DNA from 4 places in the Pseudoalteromonas sp. SR43-7 genome. Region 4 is predicted to be linked to each of the others. Evidence: predicted binding sites of a transcription regulator. Region 4 holds the regulator's gene; each other region holds the start of a gene.
The links. Region 4 encodes LexA, which represses DNA repair genes until DNA is damaged. Its sites were predicted from a motif close to TACTGTATNNNNATACAGTA; they were not measured.
Positions count from the first base shown of each region.

Region 1: a site for LexA is predicted at 3,337-3,356, ahead of H5087_RS13180 (YebG family protein). Genes of this name have one in related genera too.
Region 2: a site for LexA is predicted at 4,757-4,776, ahead of H5087_RS09090 (LexA family transcriptional regulator). Genes of this name have one in related genera too.
Region 3: a site for LexA is predicted at 3,235-3,254, ahead of uvrD (DNA helicase II). Genes of this name have one in related genera too.

Region 1 is NZ_JACJDY010000016.1:65,178-72,859, forward strand. It holds gene H5087_RS13170 (EAL and HDOD domain-containing protein) at 1-882, opposite strand, end outside; gene putP (sodium/proline symporter PutP) at 1,214-2,692, shown strand; gene H5087_RS13180 (YebG family protein) at 2,966-3,283, opposite strand; gene H5087_RS13185 (helix-hairpin-helix domain-containing protein) at 3,599-3,895, shown strand; gene H5087_RS13190 (DUF6170 family protein) at 3,920-4,222, opposite strand; gene dsbB (disulfide bond formation protein DsbB) at 4,224-4,742, opposite strand; gene fadR (fatty acid metabolism transcriptional regulator FadR) at 5,273-5,986, shown strand; gene H5087_RS13205 (peroxiredoxin) at 6,349-6,954, shown strand; gene H5087_RS13210 (TonB-dependent receptor) at 7,041-7,682, opposite strand, start outside.
Region 2 is NZ_JACJDY010000009.1:120,939-128,620, reverse strand. It holds gene H5087_RS09115 (hypothetical protein) at 1-173, opposite strand, end outside; gene H5087_RS09110 (zinc dependent phospholipase C family protein) at 175-1,089, opposite strand; gene H5087_RS09105 (hypothetical protein) at 1,188-1,775, opposite strand; gene H5087_RS09100 (cyanophycinase) at 2,038-3,675, shown strand; gene H5087_RS09095 (hypothetical protein) at 3,768-4,016, shown strand; gene H5087_RS09090 (LexA family transcriptional regulator) at 4,795-5,199, shown strand; gene H5087_RS09085 (hypothetical protein) at 5,203-5,970, opposite strand; gene H5087_RS09080 (hypothetical protein) at 6,062-6,268, opposite strand; gene H5087_RS09075 (hypothetical protein) at 6,705-7,502, shown strand; gene H5087_RS09070 (DUF4145 domain-containing protein) at 7,545-7,682, shown strand, end outside.
Region 3 is NZ_JACJDY010000034.1:28,137-35,818, forward strand. It holds gene cysQ (3'(2'),5'-bisphosphate nucleotidase CysQ) at 1-287, opposite strand, end outside; gene nudE (ADP compounds hydrolase NudE) at 280-852, opposite strand; gene yrfG (GMP/IMP nucleotidase) at 914-1,561, shown strand; gene H5087_RS18985 (dUTP diphosphatase) at 1,577-2,200, opposite strand; gene H5087_RS18990 (YacL family protein) at 2,306-2,674, opposite strand; gene H5087_RS18995 (hypothetical protein) at 2,791-3,015, opposite strand; gene uvrD (DNA helicase II) at 3,319-5,484, shown strand; gene H5087_RS19005 (GNAT family N-acetyltransferase) at 5,462-7,531, shown strand; gene H5087_RS19010 (chemotaxis protein) at 7,635-7,682, shown strand, end outside.
Region 4 is NZ_JACJDY010000020.1:12,875-20,556, reverse strand. It holds gene H5087_RS14860 (SURF1 family protein) at 1-603, opposite strand, end outside; gene H5087_RS20305 (DUF2909 family protein) at 618-926, shown strand; gene H5087_RS14850 (cytochrome c oxidase subunit 3) at 829-1,704, opposite strand; gene H5087_RS14845 (cytochrome c oxidase assembly protein) at 1,740-2,270, opposite strand; gene ctaD (cytochrome c oxidase subunit I) at 2,270-3,862, opposite strand; gene coxB (cytochrome c oxidase subunit II) at 3,862-5,004, opposite strand; gene lexA (transcriptional repressor LexA) at 5,487-6,104, opposite strand; gene H5087_RS14825 (PaaI family thioesterase) at 6,272-6,712, shown strand; gene H5087_RS14820 (hypothetical protein) at 6,713-7,093, opposite strand; gene H5087_RS14815 (hypothetical protein) at 7,407-7,682, shown strand, end outside.

The sequences.
Region 1 (7,682 bases), on a different contig from region 4:
GCGCGTAAGCGATAGCCTAATTAGCTCTACTGGTTTATCTGCTGATACTTGTGCCGCAAATAATAATGATAATAGCTTTTTAATTTCGTTAGCACCAAGCACTATAAGGGCTTGCTTAATGGTACTTATTTCTGCACGCCTTGCAAAGGCAGCAGAATTTGAATACCTAAGTAATTTGTAAGATAGGTTTACATCACGCTCAAACACATCAGTGATTTTTTTAAGATCCATATCAACGCTTGATGTTTCGTAAAGTAATTCAGCTAATGCCATTTCTGAAGGCGGTAGAGCCTTACTTTGTACCATTTCCGGTTTGGAGAAGAAAAATCCTTGGAAATAATCAAAACCAAGCTCTAGAGCTTGTTGGTAAATTTCATAGGTTTCTACTTTTTCGGCAAGTAACTTAATATGCGAGTGCAGTTTTAAATCATTAAGAACCGTTTTTATTGTATCTATATCAGATGCTAAAAAGTCTATTTTAATAATATCAATAAATGGATAAAAGTGGCGCCAAACAGGCTGATGAATATAGTCATCAAGAGCAATAGTGTAACCTTTATCTTTTAGATCTTTCACTATGGCTAATAATCGCTTCCCAGGTTGCACAGTTTCAAGGATTTCTACAACTACAGTATCTTTGCCCAGTAGTGTTGGGTAGCCCTTTGATAGCGTTTCTAGGGTGAAATTTATATAGGCGGGTTTATTGTCGGTTAAATCTTCTAAGCCGAAATTAAACTGACTACCTTCAATTAGTCGTGTAGTTGCCTCGTCACCGTCTATATCGGGAAATACGTTATCAACGCCATCGCGAAATAAAAGTTCATATCCGATGAGCTTTTTATCTCTGTCTAAAATAGGTTGGCGTGCAGCGTAAAAATACATAAACAGTTCCGTAAGAGTAATCTAATTAGTTATTGTAATAATATATGGCAAAAGACTCAAAATAGCATTACGTATATTTGCTAGATTAATAAATTATCATTAAAAATTAAGGTGTTTCTTGTATTTAATTTATTATATTTCACCAATTCGCTTTAAAATTATTCAACATGAGTATTTTTGTATCAGGTGAGGGCAACAAGTTGGAGATTTTATTATTAAGCATGATATAGTCAGCGAGAATGGTTTTTACCCCAATAGTGTCTTAACTATAAAATTTTAAGAGTCATTATTTGGATTAAAGCCTATTATTAATAATTATGCGGAGGCTAATTTGGAAACAGGAATGATTATTTCACTAGCATTATATTTTATTGTAATGTTAGGTATCGGACTATATGCATATAAGCAATCTACTGACGATGTATCTGGTTACATGTTAGGTGGACGAAATCTATCTCCAAGTGTAGCTGCACTGTCTGCAGGTGCATCTGATATGAGTGGCTGGATTTTAATGGGCCTACCTGGTGCGATGTTTGTTACTGGTTTTAGTAGTACATGGATAGCAATTGGCTTGGTGATTGGTGCTTGGTTAAACTATCTGTTAGTTGCACCGAGATTACGTGTTTACACTGAAAAAGCAAACGACTCTATAACAATCCCAGATTACTTTTCAAATCGCTTCAATGATAAATCCAATTTATTACGTGTTGTATCAGCTGTGGTAATTATTGTTTTCTTTACTCTTTATACTTCATCAGGTGTTGTCGCTGGTGGTAAATTGTTTGAAAGCTCATTTGGTTTAACTTATGAAATGGGTTTATACATTACAACGGGCGTAGTTGTTTTATATACCTTGTTTGGTGGCTTTTTAGCTGTAAGCTTAACTGACTTTGTGCAAGGTTGTATTATGTTCATTGCACTTATTCTAGTCCCAACTGTTGCATACTCTTTGCTTGAACAACCTTTAGAATCAACTTTACATAGCGTAAATCCAGATATGCTTAATTGGATTGGTGCAGGTTCTGCATTAGGTATTATTTCTGCAATGGCCTGGGGTTTAGGTTATTTTGGCCAACCACATATCATTGTTCGTTTTATGTCGGTACGTAGTGTTAAAGATATGCCTAAAGCACGCCGTATTGGTATGACATGGATGATTGTTGCTGCCATTGGTGCTGTTGGTACTGGTATATTTGGTGCAGCTTATACTTATGAGAACAACATTGTAGTTGAAGACCCTGAAACAATTTTCTTAATTCTTTCTGAGTTGCTGTTCCACCCACTTATTGCTGGCTTTTTACTTGCTGCAATTTTGGCTGCGATTATGAGTACTATCTCATCTCAATTATTGGTTAGTTCAAGTTCATTAACAGAAGATTTCTATAAAACATTCTTACGTAAAGATGCCAGTGATAAAGAGCTAGTTGCTGTTGGCCGTATTAGTGTTGCCGTAGTTGCTATGTTCGCTATTTATTTAGCTTACGACAGAGATAGCTCTATTTTAGACCTAGTAAGTAATGCGTGGGCTGGCTTTGGTGCTGCGTTTGGACCTCTTGTATTGTTTAGCCTTTATTGGAAACGCATGAACTTTGCAGGTGCGTTAGCTGGTATGTTAGTAGGCGCACTTACTGTGCTAATTTGGATATATGGACCATTTACTATCAATGGTGAAAGCTTAAGTAGCTTTATGTACGAAATAGTACCGGGCTTTATTTTAGCGAGTATTGCAATTATTGTTGTTAGCTTAGTAACAAAAGAGCCAGAGCAAAACATCACTGCTTTATTTGATGAAGTAGAAAAAGAGCTTTAATTAGCAATTACTACTTATTTTAAAGTGAGTAGTAATTAATACCAATCCGCAATAATACTTAATCATTTTGCGGGGCTAAACGTGTTGCTACCGGCGTTAAAAAATTCTCATTTAGTACAACTAAATATCGAATTTTTGCCTAGCTATCAACACGTTTTTCCACCCTCAAAGAGATCACTTAATTAAGCGAATTGGTATAATAAAAAAGGGAGCAACTTAGTTGCTCCCTTTTTTATTTAGTTTGTCCCGTTCGAGGAGGGAACATTCTATGAATTAACTTACTTTTTTATCGTTGTTATCTTCAATTGATGCAACGTTATCTGACTTTTTACTTTTTGCTGGCGCTTTGGTAACAGCTGGATCTTTGCCACCTTTTAATATGGTCATAAAATCATCTTTGCTTTTCGCTATTTCTAAAGCAAGTGATTCAATTTGTTGCTCACTAAGCGGTACGTCTACCTTTTCTAGCATCAGCTCAAGTGATTCTGCTATATCGAGCATCTTGTCATAAGCATCAGCTTCTTTTTTGGTAGTAAACGTCATACGCTCGACTCCGTTTCGTTCTACAACATATTTAACAACAACAGCCATGATTTCTCCTGCAAAATTGCTTGGCACCGTGGTTTTTTAAAAAACCATTAGATTACTGTTTTTATGTACAGTAATGGTTTGTAAGTAAATTTGCAAGCGCGAAGTATTAATTTTTAGGTGTCTTAAATTTGACAAAAAACGGTAACTTTACTTTAGTTAAGCAATCACTTTGTTGTACCAGCTGCATTTTCAGGATTTCGGATCATAGTGATAATGCGTTTAGGTACACTTTAAGTGATGAACTTTACAGTTCCTTATTTATTGATTTCCTGAGCAATACTCAAAATTAAGAAAAGAAGAATAAGGGCAAGTTTAATGAAAACGTTAAAAAATTTACTCATCATAAGTTTATTATGTTTACTACCCGCGACTACCGCGTATGCACAATTATCAGAAGTAACTAAGCAAATGCCTCAAGCTGAGACAATTAGTATAAATAATGCTGATGCAGAGATGCTTGCTAAGTTACCTGGTATAGGTAAGAAAAAAGCGCAGGCAATTGTGGATTATCGTGAAGAAAATGGCGAATTTAAAAGCGTTAGTGATTTATCGCAAGTTAAAGGGATTGGCAAAAAACTTTTAGCTAAATTAGAGGGGAAACTTTCACTTTAATATTTCTAAAAAGTAATCAGGGTGCTAGGCGCCCTGATTAAATTGTTTTAGCGCATCGCTTAAGTGCTTTTTAGCAAAGTTAATTTCAATAGGTGTAGTTAATAGTGGATAGCACAATCCGCCAAGTATCAAAAATGGTATTAATATCCAACCTTTAAATACAGTGAATATTAAAAATAGTGGGCTAAGTAATAGCAACTTTATAATACGCAATAGAACTTTATCAGTTGGCGATAGCTTACTTAATGCAAGCGCAATTACGTCTTGACGCTGGCGTACTTTTAAATGCTTAAGCTGGTCTAATTGGCTTGAAAAGAATGTAAACATATCAAATCGACTTTTTAATTAATAAACGGGCAATAATTATAATAAATAGCGTTAGTGAGAAAATCCCAAATATCACTTCCATCCAAGCAGGCATGCTCATGCCAACAAACTGCCAATCTATATTTCCACAATCTCCGGTAGCTTGAAAAAAGCTAGGTATCCATTCATGTAGTGGCATAAATGATGGGAAATTTGGTTCAAACTCGCAGCTAAATGCAAAAGGGTCTGTGGTGGTTTGCATATCAATATGTTCGCGAGCAATTAAGTATCCCCAAACACTCGATATCCCCCAAATAGCATACGCTATCATACGCACAGTTTTATTTTGTGGTTTACTCGAGCCTACAATCCCTGCGCCTAATAACCCCAATACTGCAGTGCGTTGATATATACACATTATGCAAGGCGCTAACCCCATTTTGTATTGAAAGAAAAGAGCGGTAACTTCAAGTAAAAAAACGATAGCTGTAAATAAAAGCCACGGGGTTCGTTGGGTAGGTAATTGTGCAAGCCAGTTCATAAAAATTCCGCGTTTTAATAGGACGTTAGATTATGACGTAGGATAAAGTATGCAGCAACAAAAAGGAAAAAAAAGCTACCGAAGTCACTTTTTATAAGATGAAATTAGTGACAAATCAATACAGCCTTAGCAAAGGTTAAATGACGCTCCATTATTTCCCCATCGATACATAAGCTCAGCTATATTGCTTACTTATACTAAGGTGATGCATCATCTAAAGAATTTTTTATGGTTGTACTTTTTTGTACTTTTTCTTATGGCAAGTGCGGGATAAGTTAATTAAGCTCAGGCGCTGCGTAAATAAAAATATCTCCATAATAACAATGTACCTACAATGAATATTACTCTAGATATTCATGCATTGTAGCTAAATTAGAGAAACCCAAATTTAATTATTTATTAATTTTAAATTTCTACCCATTTGCTTTATTAATATATATTACTTTACTTGTTAGTTGTGCTTCGTCTGGTACAATCAGTCAGTTATTCGTGTAAAACGATGAGTGTTGATTAATTCGAGTGGGAACTGGATGAGAATTTTTAAAGCGAAAAGCCCAGCAGGATTTGCTGAAGAATATATAGTTGAGTCCATTTGGAACGGCGATTTCCCTCCAGGTTCAATTTTACCTGCCGAGCGAGAACTTTCAGAGTTAATTGGTGTTACAAGAACAACCTTGAGAGAAGTATTACAGCGTTTAGCACGTGATGGTTGGCTAACAATTCAGCATGGTAAACCTACAAAAGTAAATAACTTTTGGGAAACGTCTGGCTTAAACATTCTTGAAACATTAGCGCGCTTAGATGAAGACAAGATGCCAGAGCTGACAGATCAGCTTTTATCTGCACGTACTAATATTAGTGCTATTTATACACGTGCTGCAATTAAGTTAAATCCTGAACGCGTGATTGAAATTTTATCACAAAGCAATGAGCTAGAAGACACCGCTCAAGCATTTGCTGACTATGATTATAAAGTGCATCACGAATTAGCCGTTGCGGGTAATAACCGTATTTATGTATTAATACTTAACGGCTTTAGAGGTTTTTATTCAAAGATTGGTTGTCATTACTTCTCTGATGCCGGAACTCGTGAACTTGCTCGTCAGTTTTATAAAGATTTAACCATTTTGGCAGAAAAGAAAGAGCATGATGGTGCTATTTCTATGATGCGTAAATATGGTCATCAAACGGGTGAGATTTGGCAAAAAATCCGTGGTGATATGCCCTCAGATATAATGGACTAAGTCTAAGCGAGAAACCTGCATTTGCAGGTTTTTTTATATCTGTAAAATTTAGCGCCACCGTATATGAAATTCTAAAAAGTTTAATGTATAAACCACTTCGATATTTTTAAAATTTCTACTTAGTTACAACGCAACTTACACTTTAAATTAGACCTATTATTTAAGCATATTAGCGCAAGTTGCAAGTGTTCGTTATTTTCGATTGCTCACATCGTTAAATGCGATTGTTCTTTTGCAGTGAATAACTTTAGAATTCCAATTAATTATATGTATGCGCTATTGGTTTTTAATTTTTAGCGCCCATATAAGTACCAGCATTGCGAAAGCAATTGAAAACAAACTCAAAATATTTGGAGAATAAAATGGGTGTATTAGTAGGCCGCCAGGCACCAGACTTTACCGCTGCAGCTGTTCTTGGTAACGGTGAAATTGTAGATAGCTATAACCTTCATGAAACAATTAAAGGTAAAAAAGCAGTTATCTTCTTTTACCCACTAGATTTCACGTTTGTATGTCCTTCTGAACTTATTGCATTTGATAAGCGTTTTGAAGAGTTTCAAAAGCGTGGCGTAGAAGTAATTGGTGTTTCTATCGATTCACAATTCTCACATAACGCATGGCGTAACACTGCTGTAGCAGACGGCGGTATTGGTAAAGTTCAATACGCACTAGTTGCAGACGTTAAACACGAAATTTGTAAAGCATACGACGTTGAGCATCCAGAAGCGGGTGTTGCGTTCCGTGGTTCTTTCTTAATTGATGAAGAAGGTAACGTACGTCACCAAGTAGTGAACGATTTACCACTAGGTCGTAACATCGACGAAATGCTTCGCATGGTTGACGCGCTAGCGTTCCACACTGAGCACGGTGAAGTATGTCCTGCTGGTTGGACTGAAGGTAAAAAAGGTATGGACGCAAGCCCTGAAGGCGTTGCTAAGTTCTTATCTGAAAACGAAGGCGAGCTATAATTTAGCCCTTAGTTTTAAATAAAAAAACCGCCAATTGGCGGTTTTTTATTTGTAGCGTTAGCTCACTTTAAAATAAGCTCGCAAAGTTAAAACGAGAAACTAACTTTAGTATAAAAGTATCGGCCTCTAGGGTTGTGTACACCTGAAGCATAACCGTATAGATCAGCGTCGCCATCACCAATTGCAAATGGTGGCTCTTCATCAAATAAGTTATTTACACCTAGCGATACTTTAGTTGAGTCAGTAACACGATAAGATGTTTGTAAATCTACCAGTGTTTGCGAATCAACCATACGTGATGTATTGCTATCAAAGTCTAAATTACCGTCAAAATCAATATCCGGGGTATCTTCAAACTCACCTACATAACTGATGTTTACGTTTGTATTAAACTCGCCAATTTCCCAGTTTGTAGAGAAAATCCAGCGGTGCTCTGGATAGCCATACTCACCGGTGTAATCGCGGCCATCTTTTTCAAATTTATCTTGGTATGCCCATTCTAAATTAAATTTCAATAAACCTAAGTCATCAAGTGAGTGATTGTAGTTAGCTGAAACATCAACCCCAGATACTTCTTGCGAAGAAACGTTTTCAAATGTGCTGTAAATTTTTTGAATTGTTCCTAAGCTATCGCCACCTGTAGGTGTTAAGCGTACACATACAGTACTATCTTGGTTATTACACTCAGAGTTATAAATTGGACCAAACTCTTGCTCATCAATTTTGTT
Region 2 (7,682 bases), on a different contig from region 4:
AACTCATCAGTTGTTGAATAGGATGTTTCACTAAATTTTAATGTGCCATCAACGGCTGTAGCAATATCTTTTAATTGCGAGGCTAAGTCGGCCATCACTTCTGGATTGTTATTTTTTGAAGTGTAGCAACCGCTAAGTAATACTATGAGGCTTATACAAAGTAAGTGTTTCATTTTATTTGCTCCATACCGTCATCGTGTTGTGTTCATCGTAGCCTGTATCTAGGTTCCAATTTTTAATTGCACTGCAATCAGTATCTAAAAATACGGCATTGGCAATAACGGTTATGTAGTGCTGAATATTGCTAACGGCAAAGTCAAAAATATCGTTGTAATGCATAGGCTCGTGCGGCGTTTTTAGTTGTTCAATAAAAGTGGGGTCTACTTCGTTTGGGCGAGGATAAAACAAGCCTAAATCAGCAGCAACATGGCGTGCACAGGCAAATAATCGATAGCTTTCTTCAACATTATTTACTACAAGCTGAAAACCGTTATGCCATGAATTAAAGTTAGGAGCGTGTTGTGCAGCGTAGCTTGGGTGAACCGTCAATAAAGCATGTTGCCAAATTTTTGCAATATCGGTATCAAAATTATCGTCTTTGTTAGTACAAGATCCAATATTTTGCTGCACGCGGTCAGCATAACCTAACTCACCTAAATTTAAACGCTGCCAAATAAATGCGTCTTGGTTCATTTCGCAGGTACGGTGCGCCGTTTGATTTTGCTCATACGGGCCTACTTTTAATTCAACAACCGGATGCACCGTTATATCTGCAGCAACATGGGCCATATAACCGCATAACCAGGCAAAACACTTTTCAAATGCTTCACCTTCAAGTGTTTTACAGTATTCAATCATTGCTTTAAGTAAATCGCCTGTGTGCTCATAGTGCATTAGGTCGGCCCACGCATTTTGGCTAGGCTGCGCTACAGCTAAGTAAGGATAATCGGGGGCTACACAGCCTAGTTCAAGGTATGCTTGGCGTTGGCTTAAAATAAGCTTTGCTTTTTTAGGCATATCCATTTTAGCGAGTGACTTGGTTTGCGTTGCAATATTAACGGCAGTGATGTGCGCAAAAGCACCTGGCATTGTCATATCCTTATGATTTATTAATAAGGGTACAGATTAACATTGAGAGGGGGTTAAATAAAGCCAACTAAATGCAAGTATAGCGGGGTAAACACCTATTAAATTAGCTGCTCAACTAATTGGCCATTCTCGTATAATTTAGCATGTTGACGTTTATGTTCTTCAAATAGGTAAGCTCTTAGTTGCTCTTGACCGCTATGGATTTGCGTTATTTTAGCGGCTATACCTTGTGTGCTTTGCCTTACGGGTTCTATTTCCATCGAAATACTTTGTTTGTTAGGCAAAATAAATTCCATGTGCTGCGATTTATTTAAATGGTTACCTTTTTGGAGGGGTTTTAAAAACATCCCCGTGTTTGATATTGATTCAATTTTAAACCCTTGGCTTTTAATATTTAGCTCACTCCAGCGCCAACTGCGCAGTGTGCCTTGTGTGTCTATTACTTCGGGGGCGTTTAAAATAGGTTTGATTATACCGGCGCTATCAATTTTTAAGTCCAACGGAAACCATAACTGATAATGTGCAACCTCTGCGAGCAGAGTTAAATTAGCGCTACTAAGTAAGTGAGCAATATTGGCTGGTACTGAACTTTGTAATGTTAAAACGTGACTGTTGTGAGCATGTGACTTTGTATTAGGCTTAAATAACTCAGCAAAAAAATTTATCTCTTCATTAGAAAAGTCCATATTTCACCCCAGTTACATAAAATAATTCACCACCGTAATTTAAACAATGAAATTGGTCAATAAATGCTCCGTTTAAATTTGTTTAGATAATATTTACAAAGACAGAGGGGCAAACTAAACAATGTATTTAAATGCAGTGCGTAATCCTATCGTTTTTCAGAGACTTGAATTATTTAACATTTATAAAAATATATTTAGGCGCAAGTGGCTAGCTGTTAAACTACAACACATTAGTTTTATTATTTATATTAGAGTTTACATTATGATATGTGCATTTTTACGTGATCAACAGCCGAAGTTACTGGGTATGGTAGTGGCATTGTTCGGTGCAGGATTTTCAATAAATGCAGTGGCTCAAGAGCAAAGCCAAACTTTAATTTTAGTGGGGTCAGAGCTTACTACCTGTACTAGCGCCAAGCTTAATAATTGCCAAAAAGAGGCTGTTATTGATGGTAAGTCACATAATTTATATACACTTAGCAGCTCTCAAATAAAAAACATCGCGCAGCATTGGCCTAATAATAATGTTGAGGCAAAAACGGCTGTATTAAAAACACTTAAAGCCATACAAAGTAAATCGTCAAATAGCGTATCAAAAACTGATTTACTCTGGCAGTGGCGCGATATAAATAATCAGCAATTAGAAAGTCTAACTCAGCAAGAGTACAACTTTGTATTTGATATGCTAGAAGTACCGCTACTTAATAAAAACGGTGAGCGTTTAAAAGAGCAAGTAAATACCGATTTTAATAATGAGGTTGCGACTAATAATATTTTACAATTTGTGTCGGGCAGTTTAAAAGTTAATAACGCAAAACCAACCATGCTTGCTATTACGGCTTCGAGCCGCGACCCTTATGAGTCGGCAGATGTAGCGCAAAGTCTTTTGGCACAATCAAATATAAACACTCAATGGTTAGCACTAACGCCAGCGCTTGCTAAAGCGATTACGAGTAACTCGTGCGATGAATTACCAGCGCTTAGAAATACATTAATGAATGTGTATAACCGTGAAGTGATTTATCCCGATCGCACAAAGGCCGAATACGCTTTATGTAAAAATGGCACTAATGCACTTGTATCACTTATTAAAAATAGTACCGGTGTGATGTTTAATAGCGGTAATGCAGCATTAACTCATAAGGTATTATTTGATCAAAACAATAACCCATACCCGTGGACGCAAGCATTGCAAACTCGCCCAGTAATTGTAGGTGAAGGAGTGGGCGCAGCAATCCAAAGTAAAGTGACGGGTATGCTGACAAATACAACAAGCCTTGAGGCACTTCGTAAAAGTGAAAATAACACTAATGCTGGTGGGCTGGGCAGTTTTAACTTTGGTGTACTAGATACTCAATTTAGTGAACAAAACCGTACATTTAGGCTTGCAGCAGCGCTAAATAAAAACGAAGTGAAAAATACTAAAACAGAGATTCAACATGGATTTGGTATTGATGAAAATACAGCCTTAGTTGTTATTAAATCACCAGAAGGTAGCTTAATAACCGTAATAGGCAAAAGTGGTGTAGTGCATTTGGCTAACCAAGGTAAAGCCCAACCTGAGAGTAAGAGCTATAGCTATTCGTACTGGCCTGCAAGCAGTGTAATTGAAATTACCAATAATACGTTTACCTTAAGTGCACGCACAATAGATGAAGCGTTACCCGCTATACAAATACCTCCACTGCCAGTGCAGCGTTTTGGCTCAATTTTAACAAATTCAAAACTGCGTTCACTTACTCAAGCTATGTGTTTAAGCCAAGAGCAAAGTGCGGTAGCCCAACAAGACGAGTTTATAATTAGCCTTACAGCGACGAGTGACACACAGTATCATCGCATCAATGCAAAAGAGTTTGGTTGTGCGCTAAGCAATTTAGAGTTAGCTATAAAGTCGATTTAGTGACTAACCTGAGCCAAGGGTTTGAGTTTTTGGCTCTTCTCTATAAAATAGCCACCATAATGATTTAAAAGCCTTACTAAAAGAGTGTTAAAATGAATAAAGAAAATGATGTAATTTCTAGTCTAGCCGAATTAGAAAGCTTTTTATTAAATGTAGAAAACGGCGGTCTTGGCCTTAAGGGTGTTTCGGGCGTTGGTATGGCAACAAACAATAGTGATGGTAGTCGTTTTGTAGCCGTGTTTGACGATAATCAAAAATTACTTTTAGCGCGCGGTATTACAGAAGATGTATTCCAAACAGGGCAAGACATGGTACGTAATGGTGTAGGGCGCAAGCACTAGTACTTTAATAAAAAAGCGCTTAGAGCGCTTTTTTATTTTAATTTCAATAAATTGAAATTAAATGGCTTTATATAGATTCCACAAAGGCCACTTCAAGTTAATAACAATTAAATACAACCTCCCTCAAAAACCACAAAACTAGCCAGCTAAACTCAGTTTTATTAAGTGCGCTTAGATAAATAAGGTAGTGCTACGGATAAATTGTAGAATCAAAAAAGATGAATTTTGGCTATATTTTGAAGAGAAGTTTAACTTATTGATATAGAGGGAGTTTATACCAATTCGCTTAATTAAGTGATCTATTTTAGGATGGAAAAACGTGTTGATAGCTAGGCAAAAAATTCGCTATTTAGTTGTTCTAAATGAGAATTTTTTAACACAGGTAGCGACACGTTTAGCCCCGCAAAATGATTAAGTATTATTGCGGATTGGTATTAATGGTCGGTATGGAGAGATTCGAACTCTCGACCCCTGCCACCCCATGATGTGACGCTATATCGTGTTAAGTTATTGTAATTTATGAACTTAAAAGTGGTTTAACTGATTTTATACACAGTTAATTTTGCAATTTTTATCATTTTTACAATTCAATAAAATCAAGCGGTTAGGGCGCTTGTTACAAATCGAGTATTTAAGCTATCAATAAATATCAACATAAACAACCCATTAGAAAACCTTAATCAAAACCCTCACTTTCTTCACAAGACACTTTACCTTTCCAAAATTGCCAACTAGATTTATACTGTATAAATAATCAGTATTTTATTTGGGTGTGTGTATGTTTGTTATTCCTATTTATATTGAGGCGGGTATTACAGGTTTTGAATCGCCGGCTGCTCAATATAAAGAGCTGGGTTTAACTCTAGATGAGTTACTTATAGAACACCCAGATGCTACATTTATCGGGGTTGCATCAGGGGCGTCTATGCAGGAGTTAGGGATATTTGATGGTGATTTGTTAATAGTCGATCGTGCTTTAAATGTAAGTACAGGCGATGTAGTGGTTGCTACTTACAATGGCAGCTTTGTTTGTAAAGTAATTCATAAAGAAAAGCGTTTGTTGATGTCGGCCTCAGATGACTATGCGCCTGTGTATATATCACCAGAAGATGGCTTTTGCTTGGAAGGAGTGGTAACAAGGAGTATTAGGTTACATAAGCCTTGCGTTGAGTTCATCTCTTAATAGTTAATCAGCTAAGTTTCGTGCTTTTTTGGAGCCTTTTTGAAATTCTTTAATTAACTGTAAAGTCTCGATCTCATCATTGAAAAAGTCTGAAGGGATAATCACGGTTTTCACTAAATCACTAGGAGTGTTATGAACGTGGATTGCGAAGTGAAATTGCAAGTTTGGAAGATAAAAGACAAAGTGTTTAAAATCTGGCAAGTCATCCATAACGATTACTGTCGAACACATATCAAAGTCACCTTCTCTATTGTGAACCCTTACTGTCAGCATAAATTGACACTCGTTTTTATTTAGTAAATAGTTTCTAAATTTATCTATAATATTTTTATCAATATTGTATTCTTTTCTAACGAGCTCTCTGTAAATATATGATATTGCAAAGTACTCAAATATTGGCATTTTACCGTGAAGAGGATTGCTAATCAAAAATTCCTTGATGTCTGTCTCTGTAAAATTTGTAGATTCAAATGTCTTCAAAATCTCGTCATTCATTTGAGTATATACAAATATAGTCTTGTCTGTTGATGCATTTATTTCTTTAAAAATCTTTGAAAACTGATTTTCATTCATGCCTAATAATTGTTCGCAATGTGTGCAAAATAAACATTCTTTAAATTGCCTACTTGTTTTTTGCCATAGATTTAGATTTCCATCATATTGGGTGATGTCATTTCCTGTAGTTATGAGCATGTATTTATACACGAAGCGAGGAATAATATGGCTTTGTTGTAATTCACTTACTTGATTACAAAGTTTACATTTATTCATAGTAGGACCTAAAATTTTGTTATTGTTTGTTTAATCAGTACTATAACTATAAAAGTGCTAACTCTGCTAATCATTCTTTATTACTTTGAGTTCATATACCTTTACATGTATTAATCCGTCTTACACTTCGTTTTATCTTTTCAAGGTTGTCTGATAACACCCACAGCATGCCTGCTAGGGTGTCTTTATCCATTGCTTCAAAGTGATCTTCAATACATAGCGCGTTAATTGCGGCTTCTGCTTGGTAGATGCTTTTATCTAGTTCGTTTTTAAGTTGTAGCGCTTTGTTGTTTTGCATTTGGTATTTCCTGCTGTTTTCGTTGAGGAAAAGGTACAATTAATTTTATACGTTAAAAAGTGAAAAGATATACGTCCTATGGTACAAATTACGTCGTAAGATTCGTATTTGGATATTTTAGATTAAAAGGACGTAGTAAATGGAGCGAATAACCCCCGAAAACTTAAGAGAGTTACGTAAAAAATTAGGTTTATCGAGTCAACAAGCGGCAGATAGTGTTTATAAGAACCGGAGATTATGGCAAAGGTACGAGGCGCCGGTGACTGCTGGTAGCAGCTTGAACATACCGCCAGCAACACTTGAATTGTTTTGTTTGAAGCATGGATTACCTTACCCACCCAACAAGCAAGGTAAATTAGGAAAGTTAATTAGTTTTTATGGTGGCCAAGGAGGTGCTGGGCATACACTACTTACTATTGATATTTGTACCTTGTTAATGCAAGAAGGGTTTGAGGTTCTTATTGTTACTGGTAAACATGGGGCGAGTATTTATCGTAATCAGGCTACAGACTTAAACTTACCTTTTCCGCGTGTTAAAGAAATAGATGAGTATTTGCTACCCACTAAAAGCTCATTTGTTAATGCTATTAACGCAATGCATAACAATAGCAAAAATATAAAATCAGTTTTACCTAATTATGATTTCGTATTTTTAGATATATCTAAAGGTGCTTCACCTAGCTTTTTTGAAGAGCTACAACCTCATTTAATTATTGGGCCATCAAATTTAGGTGATGTACCAATGAGACAAATGCAGGCTTACCATAGCCTAATAGATTTAAAGCTAAATTTTAAAGAATCAGGTAATGATCATACTAAACTAGCGTTGCTGATGATGAATGTAGCGACTGATTATACTTTTAGCTTGAGTTATTATGGGCTTTTGGATTTTGAAGATGATGAGCTGATCCAAAAAGCAACAAATATGAATAATGAACTAACTAAAAGAAATAATTGGCTTATAAAAGAAAAAGCTAAAATGAGTGAGTGGTTTCATGATTTAAAAGTAGAACAAAAAGAGTCTCAATCTGAGCTCATTGAGCTGTTTAATAATTTGCACAAAGTTGGCATTACTTTAATGTGTAGTTATACCTCAAATACTTATAAAGCATACTCAAGAGGTTATGATAAAGGGTTTAGTATATTTAATAAGGCACCAAACTCACTGCCAGCTCATGAATTACGAAGTGTAAAAAATGAAATATTAAGAATATTGGGTGTTCCAAGTAGATAATAGGTAGCATGGCTGGTAAATTAAAATATTTTAGGAAACTCTATGTTTAATAAGCAATTATGGGCAAACGTGTCCAAACTACATTTTCTAGAGAGCTATCCCGCTTTACCATGCCCATACTGTAAAAGTATGAACCTTAACTTAGATACTGAAAGCTTTAGTGCTAGGAAATTATCTTGG
Region 3 (7,682 bases), on a different contig from region 4:
AAAATAAATTCGCCAGTACCATCCATCGGATCGAGCAACCAATAACGCTGCCAGTCCTGTCTGTCGGCGAGTGCTGGTATAGGTGTTTCTTCGGACATAATTGGGATATCGGGCGCAAGTGCTTTTAATCCAGCAACCAGTACGTCATTTGCTGCTAAATCAGCTTTGGTGACAGGCGTATTATCTGATTTCTCTTGTTGGCCAATATCGCCTTTTTTATAAATGGCCATAATTGCATCGCCAGCACGCTCAGCTAATTCAATACACGGTTCGATTAATTTATTCATCGGCAGCTCCAGACGCTAAATACTTATCTAATAATAGCAAAGCTGCAACACTGCGTGCTTCGGTAAAATCTTCTTGGTCTAATAATGACTGCCACTGAGTTAATGGCCACTTAACAACAACAAGCGGCTCTGGTTCGTCGCCAATAAGGGTTTGTGGGTATAATTGCTTAGCAAATAAAATATGCATAGTGGCATTAAAGTAACTCGGCGCCATTGTTACTGTTCTTAATGGTTTAAAATACTCAGCACCAAAGCCAATTTCTTCTTTAAGTTCTCTGTTAGCAGCTTGCTCTGGGGTTTCGCCCGGATCAATTAAGCCTTTAGGAAAACCTAACTGGTAATTGTTTGTGCCCGCACAGTATTCACGTACAAGTAGTAACTCATTATCTGCACTTAACGGAACAATCATCACTGCTCCCCGGCCACCGCCGCGAATTCGCTCATACTGGCGCTCTTCGTTATTAGAAAACTTTAACTCTAAAGACTCCACAGTAAACAGGCGACTTTTAGCAACAACATTGTTACTGAGGATTTGTGGTGGTGTTGGGTGCTTTTTCTGTGTCATTGGCGTTAATTTGCTATCATGGCAGTTAGTTCAATAATAAACCTTATAAGTTGAAATTCCTATGTTAAATTGGTCAAAAATCGATACCGTTTTGCTCGACATGGATGGAACATTACTCGATTTACATTACGACAGTCATTTTTGGCTTAACGTTATCCCTGCGCAACACGCATTAGCTAGAGGCATTAGCCTAGATGCAGCTAAAGCAGATATTTTAAAACGCTATCAAGCTGTGAGCGGTCAAATACAGTGGTATTGTTTAGATTATTGGGAGCAGCAATTAAGCTTGCCTATAATGGAGCTTAAACGAGAGTCTCAGCATTTAATTAAAATGCGCGAAGACGTACCTCATTTTTTAACTGAGCTTAAAAAAGCAGGCAAAGAGTTAATTTTACTTACCAACGCCCACCCTGAGAGTGTCATGCTTAAATTTGAGCATACAGCGATTGATAACTACCTAGATGGCGTAGTGTCGACTCATGAATATGGAGTAAGTAAAGAGCAACAAAGTTTGTGGCACCAAGTACAAAAAGACTTAGGATTTAATAAACAGCGCACTTTGTTTGTAGATGACAGTGTGCCGGTTTTGAATGCCGCACGAGAATACGGCATTGAGCACTTACTTGCAGTTGCTAACCCAGATAGCCAACAACCACATAACGAAATAGCCGATTACCTAAGTGTTACCGACTATCGTAAGATTATCTAACTCAACTTACGTGACTTAAATTTTTGGGTAACGCGCTTCTAGCCCTTGATATACTAACTTTGCAAAATCTGCATGTTCTGTGTCAAGGCTTTTAACTACTTCAACTAAATGCTCGTTATCTTCTTGCCCATTCCATTCTTTAATATAGCTACCATCTTTGTAACCGTGATCTTGGCGGAAAAAGTTTAACGTGTTTTTACCTACGTAGCCGCGATATAAATCATCAATATCCATACCCATTTGCGCCATACAGCCGGCAAAGGCACCTGCATTAAACGCTTTATCTGCAACTGCAGACGCCGCTAATATCTCTAGTGTTTGTTTAAAGTCATCAGCTTGTTGAGCATTACTAAGCTCAGTTTCAAGTTGCTTTGCTAAGTCTTCGTAGCTAGTTTCGCCGTCAATTCTAAGCGATAGACCAAAATGAAAAATATCAACCAACTCTAAAATAACTTGTTCAGTATCTGGTGTTTGTTTTTTCCACCATTTCCAACCATGATGATCCAACATTTCAGCACACTCAACCCAAATAGCGCGGTACCATTCAAACCCTTGAGTAAACCATTGCTCATGTACTTTAGTATTCATGGCGTTTTGCATTTCTAGCATCACTACTAGCTTGTTTAAATTGGCAGACATATCAGTTCCTGTCGTTTTGATTGGCGTAATGTTCGTTGGTGTAATAATACAGATAAAATGCTGATTGTGCATTGCTGTATATTTTTATTAGTGTGCTAGTTATGTTTATCGTGACGTCGTAAACTCATGCCATGAATCAATTAAATCAATGAAATCTTCAAAGCCACAACCACTACTTAAGCCATTTTCTTCAAGCGCTAAATCGTCATCTTGATAAGCTATTAGGTCTTCGCTGTCTTGATGAAGCGCATGGGCTTCAAATAATGCTTCGTCTTTCGTTAATATTAAATCTATTTCTTGGCCTTTTAGCGTTAGCGGCTCATAGCTTGAACTCACCGATGCAATAAGCGCTTGCACCATGGCTACTTTGTCTTTGCCTATTTCTTCGTTTAGCCAGCGACCAATAATAGCGTGTTCACTGCTTATTTTAATACGTAGCCCACTAATAGGGTCGCGAATAAATTGATATTCCATAGGGTTTGCCTGTAAATCTTTAATTGCGTAATTATATACGTAAACGCCCGCAAACCACAGGACATATAAAGTAAAATAGCGCCACAAGGGCGCTATTTTACTCAACTTTAAAGCCGTTAACTTCGCGATCTATAACGCGCTGCGTCAATAATCGACCATAAGTAAATAATAGGCACAAGTACAAAGCCTACAAGCACATAAATTAGTGCGTAACTTATTATAATAGCGAGTGCAAAAAATATAGCCGCTAAAATACGCCCTTGCACTAACTGCCCTAAACCAGGAAAAAATATATTACATAATGCTGCGATTACGTTACCGCCAGAACCTTGATCTGCCATACTAACCTCTGTATTTATTTGATTTTATAATTATTTACTTACACACTCTATGCCAATTTATTAAAGCTTACAAATCAAATAGTTAAATTAGTCTAGATTTAGAGAGTTAGTAAAAATTGCTAACTTTAGGTCAAATTAGCAATTTTTATTGTGCGTTTACACTTTTTTGTTTGTTTAAAAAAATAGCAAGTTACTCGTTTTTAAGGCTATTTTATAAATAGCTGTTTATAAAAACAGTATTTTATTTAGCCTAACAAAAACACCTGTTATACTGCCCACAATATTGATTAAAAAGGCGTAACGATGGACGTTTCACAATTACTCGATGGCTTAAATGACAAACAACGCGATGCCGTTGCAGCCCCACTACAAAACATGCTGGTATTAGCAGGTGCTGGGTCTGGTAAAACACGAGTGTTAGTTCATCGTATTGCGTGGCTTATGCAAGTTGAGCAAGCATCTGCTTACAGTATTTTTGCCGTAACCTTTACTAATAAAGCGGCTAAAGAAATGCGCAGCCGCGTTGAAGAAACACTAAAAGCCCCTGTAGGTGGTATGTGGATTGGTACGTTCCATGGTTTGTCGCATCGTATTCTACGTGCTCATCACCGTGAAGCTAACTTACCAGAAGCCTTTCAAATTTTAGACTCTGACGATCAACTTCGGATGATCAAGCGCTTATTAAAATCAATGAATATTGATGACAAAAAATGGCCCGCCAAACAATTTGGCTGGTACATTAGCGCCAAAAAAGATGAAGCACTTCGTCCTAAAGATATTCAAGCATACGATATTAACGAGCAAATGATGCTGCGTGTTTACGCCGCCTACCAAGAGGCCTGTGATAGAGCAGGCCTAGTAGATTTTGCCGAAATATTACTACGCAGCTACGAAGTGTTAAAAAATAACCCTACGTTACTACGTCATTACCAGCAACGCTTTGCACATATGCTCGTAGACGAGTTCCAAGATACAAATACCATTCAATATGCATGGTTAAAGTTACTTGCAGGCGATACAAGCAGTATCATGATTGTAGGCGACGATGACCAAAGTATTTACGGTTGGCGCGGTGCTAAAATCGAAAATATTAAACGATTTTTAACTGACTTTAGCGCAGAAACCATTCGTCTTGAACAAAACTACCGTTCAACTGCAACTATTTTGAAAGCGTCTAATGCATTAATTCAAAATAACTCAGAGCGTATGGGTAAAAGCTTATGGACCGACGGTAACGATGGCGAGCCAATTTCTATTTATGCGGCATTTAATGAGTTAGACGAAGCGCGCTTTGTAAGTAGCAAACTACGAAGCTGGTTAAATGCAGGTAATGCCCTACAAGATGCCGCAATTTTATACCGTAGTAACGCGCAATCTCGTGTACTCGAGGAAGCCATGCTACAAGAAGGCTTAAAATACCGTATTTATGGTGGTATGCGATTCTTCGAACGACAAGAAATTAAAGATGCGTTGTCGTACTTACGCCTAGTAGGTAATCGTCAAGACGATGCCGCATTTGAGCGTGTAATTAATACGCCAGCACGTGGTATTGGCGACAAAACATTGAGCCATATACGCGATTGTGCTCGAGCAGAGTCGTTACCGCTTTGGTATGCCGCAAAAGCAATTGTAGAACAACAGCATTTATCTGGCCGTGCCTCTGGCGCAGTAAGTAAGTTTGTAGAACTCGTTGAACAAATAGAAGATAAAATTAGCGATCTTACTTTGCATGAGCAAGCCAAGTACACAATTCAAACCTCAGGCTTAATGGCAATGTACCAAGCCGAAAAAGGTGAAAAAGGCCGTGCTCGCGTAGAAAACTTAGAAGAGCTAATTAGCGCTTGTGATCAGTATGAGCTGCCTGAAGACGAAGAGTACAGCTCACCTTTACAAGGCTTTTTAGCCCATACGTCACTTGAGTCAGGTGAAGGACAAGCAGAAGAACACGAAGACGCCGTACAAATGATGACGCTTCACTCAGCTAAAGGCTTAGAGTTTCCGCTAGTGTTTATGGTAGGCGTAGAAGAAGGCATGTTCCCTTCTCAGCAAAGCAACGAAGAGTCGGGTCGCTTAGAAGAAGAGCGCCGCCTTTGTTATGTAGGCATGACACGAGCAATGGATAAGTTATATATTAGCCATGCTGAGAGTCGCCGCTTATACGGGCAAGAAAAATACCATAGCCCATCTCGCTTTTTACGCGAAATCCCTGAAGACTGCGTAGAAGAAATCCGTATTAAAACACAGGTTTCTCGCCCGCCTGCCGCTGGGCGTTTTAGCGCATCAGTTAGCCATGCCGCATTTGAAGACAGTGGCTTTAACTTAGGACAACGCGTACTGCATGCTAAGTTTGGTATTGGTACTGTACTGAATTATGAAGGTAGTGGCGCACAATCTCGCGTACAAGTTAATTTTGACGACCTTGGTAGCAAATGGTTAGTAACGGCCTATGCACGACTACAAGCGGTATAAAGCACACCTAAATGAGTTAGAGCAACAATTAGCTGGCGCGTATCATCGTCAGCTAGTGTTGATCACGGGCAGCCCAGCTTGGTGTTATGAAATACTTAACTCATTAATAGATGAAAACAATACACTTGTTGTATCAAAGCAGTGCGCGATTAAAAATTCGTACTGGCCTACTCGCACACACCAAATTTTAGGGCAAGAATTTGCTCATGCTGTTTACGATGGTTTTAGTGGTTTGCACCCTGATAAACTTGCAGCACTTGCCGGCACCGTTAAAGCAGGCGGTATACTGTTTTTATTACTGCCTGAACTAGATGATTTAGCCTCTTGGCAAGATCCCGCATTAAGTACAGTGCAATCACACGGTCAGAGCATTGACTACAGCATATTTAATCAACGTTTCGCGACTATTATTAAACCGTTACCTGCTTTTCACTTTAGTGAAAAAAATGGCTGTATTAGTAATAACGCTAGCTATGTAATGCATAATAAAATTGATTATCTACCACAGCAAAACTGTATTGAGCAGATAGTAAAAGTAGCTAATGGCCGTGCAAACAGGCCTTTACTCATTAATGCTGATAGAGGCAGAGGTAAGTCGGCAGCACTTGGCTTAGCCGCGGCAAAACTAACTGATAAAAAAATAATTATTTGCAGCACTCAGTTTAAAGCGACCCATAGCAGCTTTAAACATTTAGCCCAAGAGTTAAGCCTGCAATACAACGCTGAACATAAACAGCTCGCCAACTTGCACTACGTTGCACCAGACGCGTTATTAAACACACTACCTGAGTGCGATTTACTACTCGTTGATGAAGCTGCAGCAATCCCTGTTCCGTTATTACTAAAAATGCTAGCTCATTATCCTCGTATAGTCTTTGCAAGCACTCTAGTTGGATATGAAGGAAATGGTAGGGGTTATACCATTCGCTTTAGTAACTATATTAAAGCGCACTATAAAGCCTCTAAAGTTGTAACGCTTGATGAGCCACTGCGTTTTGCTAAACACGATCCCCTCGAGAAGCACATTCGCACCTTGCTTGCACTCGATGCAGAATATATAGAGTTAAGTAGTGGTGAATTAGAGCAGCCAATTCATAGCGAAGTAACTCAGCAATCCCTTGTAAACAATGAATCTTTACTGCAGCAAGTTATTGCCCTACTTGCACTGGCTCACTATCAAAGTAGTGTAAACGACTTACGCCAACTACTAGACGCACCATCGCAAAGACTATTTATTAGCAAAATTAATAATCAATTAGTTGGCGTATGCTTAATCGCCATAGAAGGTGGTTTGAGTGAAGAACTTGCCCTACAGGTTATAAGTGGAGAGCGCCGTCCGCAAGGACATTTAATGGCGCAAGCACTCTCACAACTTAGCTTTAATAATGACTGTTTAACACAACTGAGCGCTCGCGTTGTACGAATAGCGATTGATCCGAGTTCCCACAATATAGGACTTGGTAGAAAGTTACTTAGTTATTGCGAGTCACAAGTAAAAGACCAATGTAGTTGGTTTGGTGCAAGCTTTGGCGCAACAGCGCAGTTACTTAATTTTTGGCAGAACCAAGGATTTGATACCGTAAAACTGGGATATCAACGCGATAAAAGCACCGCTGAACATTCGGCGCTTGTGGTTAAATGCTTCAGTGACAAAAGTACAATTCTTCAACCCCTAAAAAAGCAGTTTAAAAACGATTTCTTTTATGCTCTTTTAACACACTTTAAAACACTAGATTGGCAACTCGTGAATATTGTAATTGAAGGATTTAGCGACGAGTTAATAAGCCTAGAGACTCACGAGCGATTAGCGCTGCTCACTAAAAGTAACTTCACTCAATTTAGTATCTCTGCAACTCTTTGGCAGTTACTGAGTCAGTCACCTTCTTATATATTTCAATTAACAGAGTCGGATAAACAACTTTTAATAAAGTTAGTACTTCAAAATGAAAGTAATGAAAAAGTGATTCAACACTTAGGTTTATTAGGAAAAAAGCAGCTTGAGAATCAATTTAAACGTGCCATAAAAAACCTCACTAGCACCATCTAATAATTTCTAGTTGCCCTATCTCTGTTAAATTTTATCCATCTTTAAGCTATTTATTTAATTTGTTCTATCCTTAAAGCATTAATAGGTAAATTAAGATAAAGGCATGGAATTAATAAACTTTAAAGTGGGCTGCAAAACAATTTCGCTAAAA
Region 4 (7,682 bases):
AATCTCATCACCAGTACCTTGTCTGTAAGCCATAAAATTAATTAATGATTGCTGGCTTTGAGTGCTCAGCATATTCAAGTCGATAGATTGGATTCTTGTAGGTAAGTCGTTATTTGTAGTTTTATCTTCAAGCGTAAAGCTACTTAAGTTATTTTCTTTTATTTGCGCTTTAAGAATAAAAACACCTGTAGGCAGAGCAACCTTTGGCAGTGCATCTCTAGATATAGGCGCTTTTACCCATCCTAAATTAACTAAAATCACTTTTTCTTCGGTGTCTGGCTTTAGTAAAGCAAGTAAGTCGTACCCTACTTGTCCGTTATAAACTTGATTATCTAAAAGCCAATATTGGTTTTGTACAAACCGCCCTTTTAACTCAACCAATACACCAGTTTTGTTCCAGCTATCAGGCAAGTTAAGTAATTGAGACCAGCTCATCACACCACGAGTCTGTTGCTTAGCTATGGCGGTTAGTTGTTGCTGCTTTTGCTCACCTCGCTCCAACTGCCAAAACCCTAATCGCACACACACAAGTACAACAACCACAACCATACAAAGTGTGATTAGTGAGCTAAGCTTTTGTTTGTGCCATAAAACTAACTGCATAAAGGGTCAACTCAGTGATTATTAAAATTATTATCGTACTGTTGTTAATATTTATACTTTTTAACTTATTTAGAGCATTGTTTATTATGGTGTCAGGGAAAACAGGGGGACGACCTATGTCTCACTTTTTAGGTCGTCGCGTATTGTTTTCGATCGTTGTTTTAGTTGTTGTTATTGCAGCGCTTAAACTTGGTTTTATTAAAGCAAATAATTCGCCAATAAACGCTACAGCACATATACAAATACAAACAAACACAGCCACACCACATCAACAAAGTGCCAATACCAAGCAGCTGCTTGAAAAGCAAAGTGCTTATCTTTAGTAAAGTGCCCTTTTAATATCCGTAAAAATATTACAAATAAAAGTACGGTTCCTAGCGTTACATGCATGCCATGAAAACCAGTCAATAAAAAGAACGTATTACCGTAAATACCCGCATCTAGCGTTAGATTAAGGTCATTATATGCATGCATGTACTCCTCAACTTGCAGCCCTAAAAAGCAAACGCCCAATAAAATAGTAGCGCCTAAAAAAACCTTAAGTGGAGTGCGTTTATTGTTTTCCATCGCTACGTGGGCAAAATGTAAAGTAACTGAGGAGGTAAGCAGTATTAAGGTATTTATAAGTGGTAAGCCTTGCCAGCCCATAGCTTGAGTAGTTTCGCCAGCAGGTGTTGAAACAAGCGGCCAAACGGCTTCAAAAGTAGGCCATAATACTTCGTTAGTCATTGCATTATTGCCTGCACCTCCAAGCCAAGGTACCGACAATACGCGTGCATAAAAAAGCGCACCAAAAAAGGCCATAAAAAACATAACTTCAGAAAAAATAAACCAGCTCATACCTTGTCTAAAAGAGCGATCCATTTGTGCTGAGTACAAACCTTGGTCCGATTCACTAATTACATTTTTAAACCAGCTAAACAGCATATACACAAGCACAGCAATACCGGCATAAAGCAGATAAACCCCGCTACCACCTTCTTTACCTACACTCATAACAGTCAAGCCTGCCCCTACTGCAATAAAAAACAATGCAACAGCACCTACAATAGGCCACGGGCTTTGCTCTGGTACGTAATAATGCTCAGATTCTTGATTCATTTTATTTACTCCTAGTTTCACACTAGTTTAAAAAGCTAGTTATTACTTGCCACCAGCTGTTCACTAATATCAAATACGGTATAAGATAAAGTTAATTCTTCAATGTCGCTTGGCAGTGCGGTATCAACATAAAAAAGCAATTTAAATTCAAGCTCTTCCCCTGCTTTTAGAGGTTGCTGATCAAAGCAAAAACAGGCTATTTTATGTAAATACTTTGCCGCTTTACCTGGTGAGACTGATGGTACAGCCTGCATTACTTTATCTAGGTTGCTGTTATTTTTTGCACTAAACATTACTTCACGCATTGCACCGGGTTTTACCACTACACTGTATTCTTTTGATTTAACTTCAAACGGTGCACCACTTTGTGCGTGAGTAGTAAAGCTAACGCCGACTTCTCGGTTTTGTACTATTTGTGTACTTTGTTCTGCTTGCTCAAGCGAAGGCTTTCCATTAAGCCCTGTTACATCACAAAACACGTCATACAAAGGTACTAAAGCAAAGGCAAAGGCAAACATGCCTATGCAAATAAGTACCAAACGTTTGAGTAGCGGTGCGTGTGTCATTACTTAATTACCGGCGGCGTAGAAAAAGTATGATATGGCGCTGGAGAGTCAACTTCCCACTCAAGACCTTCTGCTCCTTCCCATACTTTTGCAGGCACTTTATCACCGCCACGCGCACATTTAATTACCACAGCTACAAACAACAATTGCGATAAACCAAAGGCAAACCCACCAATACTTATGATTGCGTTAAAGTCGGCAAATTGAAGAGCATAATCGGGAATTCGACGCGGCATACCGGCAAGCCCTACAAAATGCATAGGAAAAAACAGTACGTTCACGCTCACCAGCGATAGCCAAAAATGCCATTTAGCCAATGTGATATTAAACATATTGCCCGTCCACTTAGGCAGCCAATAATAAGCACCTGCCATTATCGAAAATACAGCCCCTGTTACTAATACATAATGAAAGTGCGCCACTACAAAATAAGTATCGTGATACTGAAAGTCAGCAGGTGTAATTGCCAGCATCAATCCCGAAAAACCACCCAAGGTAAACAGCACAATAAACGCAATACTAAAAAGCATTGGCACTTCAAAAGTTATTGAGCCTTTCCACATTGTGGCAACCCAATTAAATACTTTTACTCCTGTAGGTACCGATATAAGCATGGTCGCGTACATAAAAAACAACTCGCCAGCTACCGGCATCCCAGTAGTAAACATATGATGAGCCCATACAATAAAGCTCAATAGTGCTATGGAGGATGTGGCGTATACCATTGAGGCATAGCCAAAAAGTTTTTTACGAGAAAAGGTAGGTACTATTGTAGATATAATGCCAAAGGCAGGAAGAATCATAATGTATACTTCGGGATGACCAAAAAACCAAAAAATGTGTTGGAACATCACCGGGTCGCCACCGCCTGCGGCATCAAAAAAGCTGGTCGCAAAATACTTATCGGTAAGTACCATAGTGACAGCCCCTGCAAGCACTGGCATTACCGCTATTAATAAAAAGGCAGTAATTAACCACGTCCATACAAATAAGGGCAACTTCATCCATGTCATGCCGGGGGCACGTAAGTTCACTATGGTTACAATCACATTGATTGCGCCCATTATTGAGCTAATTCCCATAATATGTACGGCAAATACAAACAATGCAGTATTATCATTACTGTATGTTGTGGACAGTGGTGCATAAAAAGTCCAACCAAATGCAGGACCCCCACCAGGCATAAATAACGATGCCAATAGGATTAAAAACGCAAACGGTAAAATCCAAAAGCTCCAGTTATTCATTCTTGGCAATGCCATATCTGGCGCGCCAATCATAAGTGGTATCATCCAGTTAGCAAGGCCTGTAAAGGCGGGCATAACCGCACCAAACACCATAATTAAACCATGCACTGTGGTCATTTGATTAAAAAAGTGAGGGTCGACCAACTGTAAACCTGGTTGAAATAATTCAGCTCTGATCACCATGGCCATTGCGCCACCAATTAAGAACATGGTCAGCGAAAAAATTAAATATAAACTACCTATATCTTTATGATTAGTTGTGTAAAGCCAGCGTTTAAAACCTTTAGCTGGGTGATGAGCATGATGAGCTTCATTGGCGTTAGGTTGTTCTACTATACTACTCATTAGTTCGCCTCCACTTTGGCATCAAGTGCTGTCTGTATTTGACTCGGTTGAATAACATCACCCGTATCATTACCCCACGCATTACGTTTATAAGTAATAACCGCAGCTAATTGCTTTATAGATAACTGCTTGGCAAAAGCTTGCATTGCCGTACCGGGTCGTCCATGGATAACTACATCAATGTGATCTTTTATATCGCCAAGCACTATCGGGCTGCCTTTAAGTGCAGGAAATACACCCGGTAACCCCATGCCAGTAGGTTGATGACATGCAGCACAATTAGCCATATATACTTGTTCGCCTAAAGTCATTAATTCTTCTTTTGGGAGGGTTTTATCAAGTAATGCGGCATCTGCTAATGCTGCTTTTTGTTTAGCCTGCTTTGCATCTGCAAGCCATGTTTTAAAATCAGCTTCAGATTTAGCGACCACCACAACGGGCATAAAGCCATGGTCTTTACCACACAACTCAGCACATTGGCCTCGGTAAGTACCTTCTTCGTTTATGTTCGTCCATGTTTCGTTTATAAAGCCGGGGTTCGCATCTTTTTTAACTGCAAAATCAGGTACCCACCAAGAGTGAATAACATCATCAGAAGTCATTAAAAATCGTACTTTTTGATTTATTGGCAGTACAAGAGGCTTATCAACCTCAAGTAAGTAGTTAGGGTTTTTATCTGCAAGATTCGCTATTTCATCTTGCGGGGTAGATAAAATAGAGTAGAACTCTACATCTTCGCCCATATATTCATAATGCCATTTCCATTGCGAACCCGTAATTTTAATAGTGAGATCAGCTTTGCTGGCATCTTCCATTGCAATAAGGGTTTTAGTGGCTGGTACTGCCATAGCAATTAAAATAACAAACGGAATTGCAGTCCAAAGTATTTCTACTTTAGTGCTTTCGTGAAATTGGGCAGGTACAGCCCCTTTAGATTTACGGTGATGAATAAGTGCCCAAAACATAATTGCGAACACTATCACCCCAATCACACAACATATTATAAATATGGTCATGTGCAGCTGATATACATTATTGCTTATATCGGTTACGCCTTTGCGCATATTGTATTGGCTGTTAGCCAAAACTGGGTGCGAAAAAACACATAATATAAGCCACAAGGTAGAGGTCAGTTTACCCATGTGACGGCTCCTTTGATGCTATTGCGAATGCAAAGCGAAGAGGCATACGGCTTAAACGCCAATTCGTTATTTTTATTTTTTTAGCCAATCTCATTTAATATTGATTGGTTTTGCTGCGCCAACAACGAGTTTGTGTATATTGTGTGTTCTCAAAACTAAAAAGCTGTGAGTTATTATTAGCTCAGCACATTAACAATTAGCTAAAAAACGAACAACAAGCAAGTTTTAGTATAAAAAACAATCAGGTGATATTGAATAATTAATAAAAAATCGGTAATCAACTGGGCAACAGAAAGTTCAAAATATGAGCAAAACAAAGGGGTTTAACGCATTCGGAGGGGGAAAATATAAGTGCAAAAAAGTTTACAGCTTAAATAGTCAGTGGGCTGTTTACGCCCTATTTTTAGTACAAATTTTAAAACAAAATGCGTACTAGTTAGTACGCATTTATAAAACTGCTTGTTTAAAAGCTATTTTTAAAGTCACATCCAATCAGCGTTTCTTATAACGCCAACGGCTAAGCCTTCAATATTAAAAGACTCATTCTCAAGATCTACTTCAATAGAGTCAAAATCGTCGTTTTCAGCATGAAGTAATACTTTACGACCCGCTTTCTCAAGACGTTTTACAGTTACGTCTTCGTCTAGGCGGGCAACAACAACTTGTCCGTTTTCAGCGGTTTGAGTACGATGTACAGCAAGTAAATCACCATCCATAATACCAATATCTTTCATGCTCATACCGTTAACGCGTAGTAAAAAATCTGCAGCCGGTTTAAACATTAATGGATCGATTTTGCAGTGACTTTCAACGTGCTCTTGCGCCAAAATAGGTGAACCAGCAGCAACACGCCCTATAAGCGGTAAACCTAATTGTTCTGGCTCTTCTTCTTCAATTAATTGAATACCACGGCTTGCACCTGGTTTCATTTTAATTGCGCCTTTTTTAGCAAGTGCTTTTAAATGTTCTTCAGCAGCATTGGCACTTTTAAAACCTAATGTTTGCGCTATTTCAGCACGTGTAGGAGGCATACCAGTGTCTTTAATAAAAACTTTAATTAGTTCGAGTATTTGAGCTTGGCGGTTCGTTAATGGTCGCATACAACTGGTTTTCCATACAGTACATTTAACTGTGAGTATATACAGTTAAATAAAAATCGCAAATTTAAATTAAGCCTTAAAATAGCTAAAGTAATTTCACTTGTGTACATTTTAGGGATATAACTAAAGCTAAGTTTATAAATGATTAAAAATGCAAAGGAGACATTATGAGTATTTGGTACCAGCCCATCACCTTAGAGCTGTGCAAGCAGTTAGAACAAGGCATTAATGGCCAAGGAACATTAATGAAAACTATGGGGATAGAAGTCACAGAAATTGGCGATGATTATTTGGTTGCCACAATGCCGGCAATTCCTGAGCATCATAACCCAATGGGCATGGTTCACGGCGGTGCTAACGTTGTACTTGCCGAAACAGTTGCCAGCTATGCCGCTAACTTTGTTGTCGATTTTACTAAATTTTACTGTGTAGGGCAGGAAATTAGCGCAAGTCATTTAAAAGCATCTCGCAACGGCACTTTAACAGCAACGGCTAGAGCGTTTCATATTGGCAAACGTAGTTCAGTATGGGAAATAAAAATTACAAATAGCCGCAATGAGCTGTGCTGCGTATCAAAAATGACCGCAGCAGTCGTAGAGCGAAGATAGTTACTTTTCGATTGGGTAAATGGTAATTTCCATACCCGCACCAATCGCAGATATACGCAATAATGTATCTGCATCTAAGGCTTGATTAAAGCACTTAGGAGAAGTCCCTGATTCAAAACCAATATCAAACGTTCTACGTGAACAGCTTAACCATTGCTTTAGCGCATTACGCGAACACGATTCAATAAGCTCACATATATGGTTTATGGCTTTATCAGGTGTGCTCACCTCACCTGTAGCTTCAATACGCGCTAGTTGACGGTATTCGTCTTTGTCATAATGTAAAATCGTCGCGACTTTTTTCAAGTCCGCCACTAGCAAACTAATATCTTGCTTTGATTCAAGCTCAAGATCTACATTTAAAAATTGAATTTCCGACATCGTTTCGTATTTATCCTCTAATAATTTCATTGCAAACTTTAACGCAGTTTTACCGTTATACCAAATCAACTATGCTCTATTAACCACTTTATATGGATATTTCGCAGCTTTTAAGTATTTTTTAGCATTTAAAGCTAGCTGGATATCAAACATCTAGCTCAATTAAACAGATAAGTCATGTTAGGAATTTAAGTGTAATCTTTTTTATTTTTAAATGATTACAGTAAGCTATAGTTTAAACTGCGACAAAATGTCGCAGTAACTTATCCTATTAATGTAATAAACTAGCCTCTAAAAATAATAAGACTAAAACATGAATAAAAAAATATTTAAGCATGCTCGCAAGTTACATAAATGGTTAGGTTATTTATTAGCACTACAAATTTTAGCATGGTTACTAGGTGGTTTAATTATGAGTGCAATCCCTCTTGATAAAGTTCATGGGGAGCATCTTGCAACACGTACTCTTAATAACCCATTTACGCAGGCTGATTATGTTGCCTCCCTTGACGATATTGCCTCTCAGGTGGTTAATCCAACACAAATAATTTTTGAGAACTTCTTAACTACACCACTTATTACTGTCTTT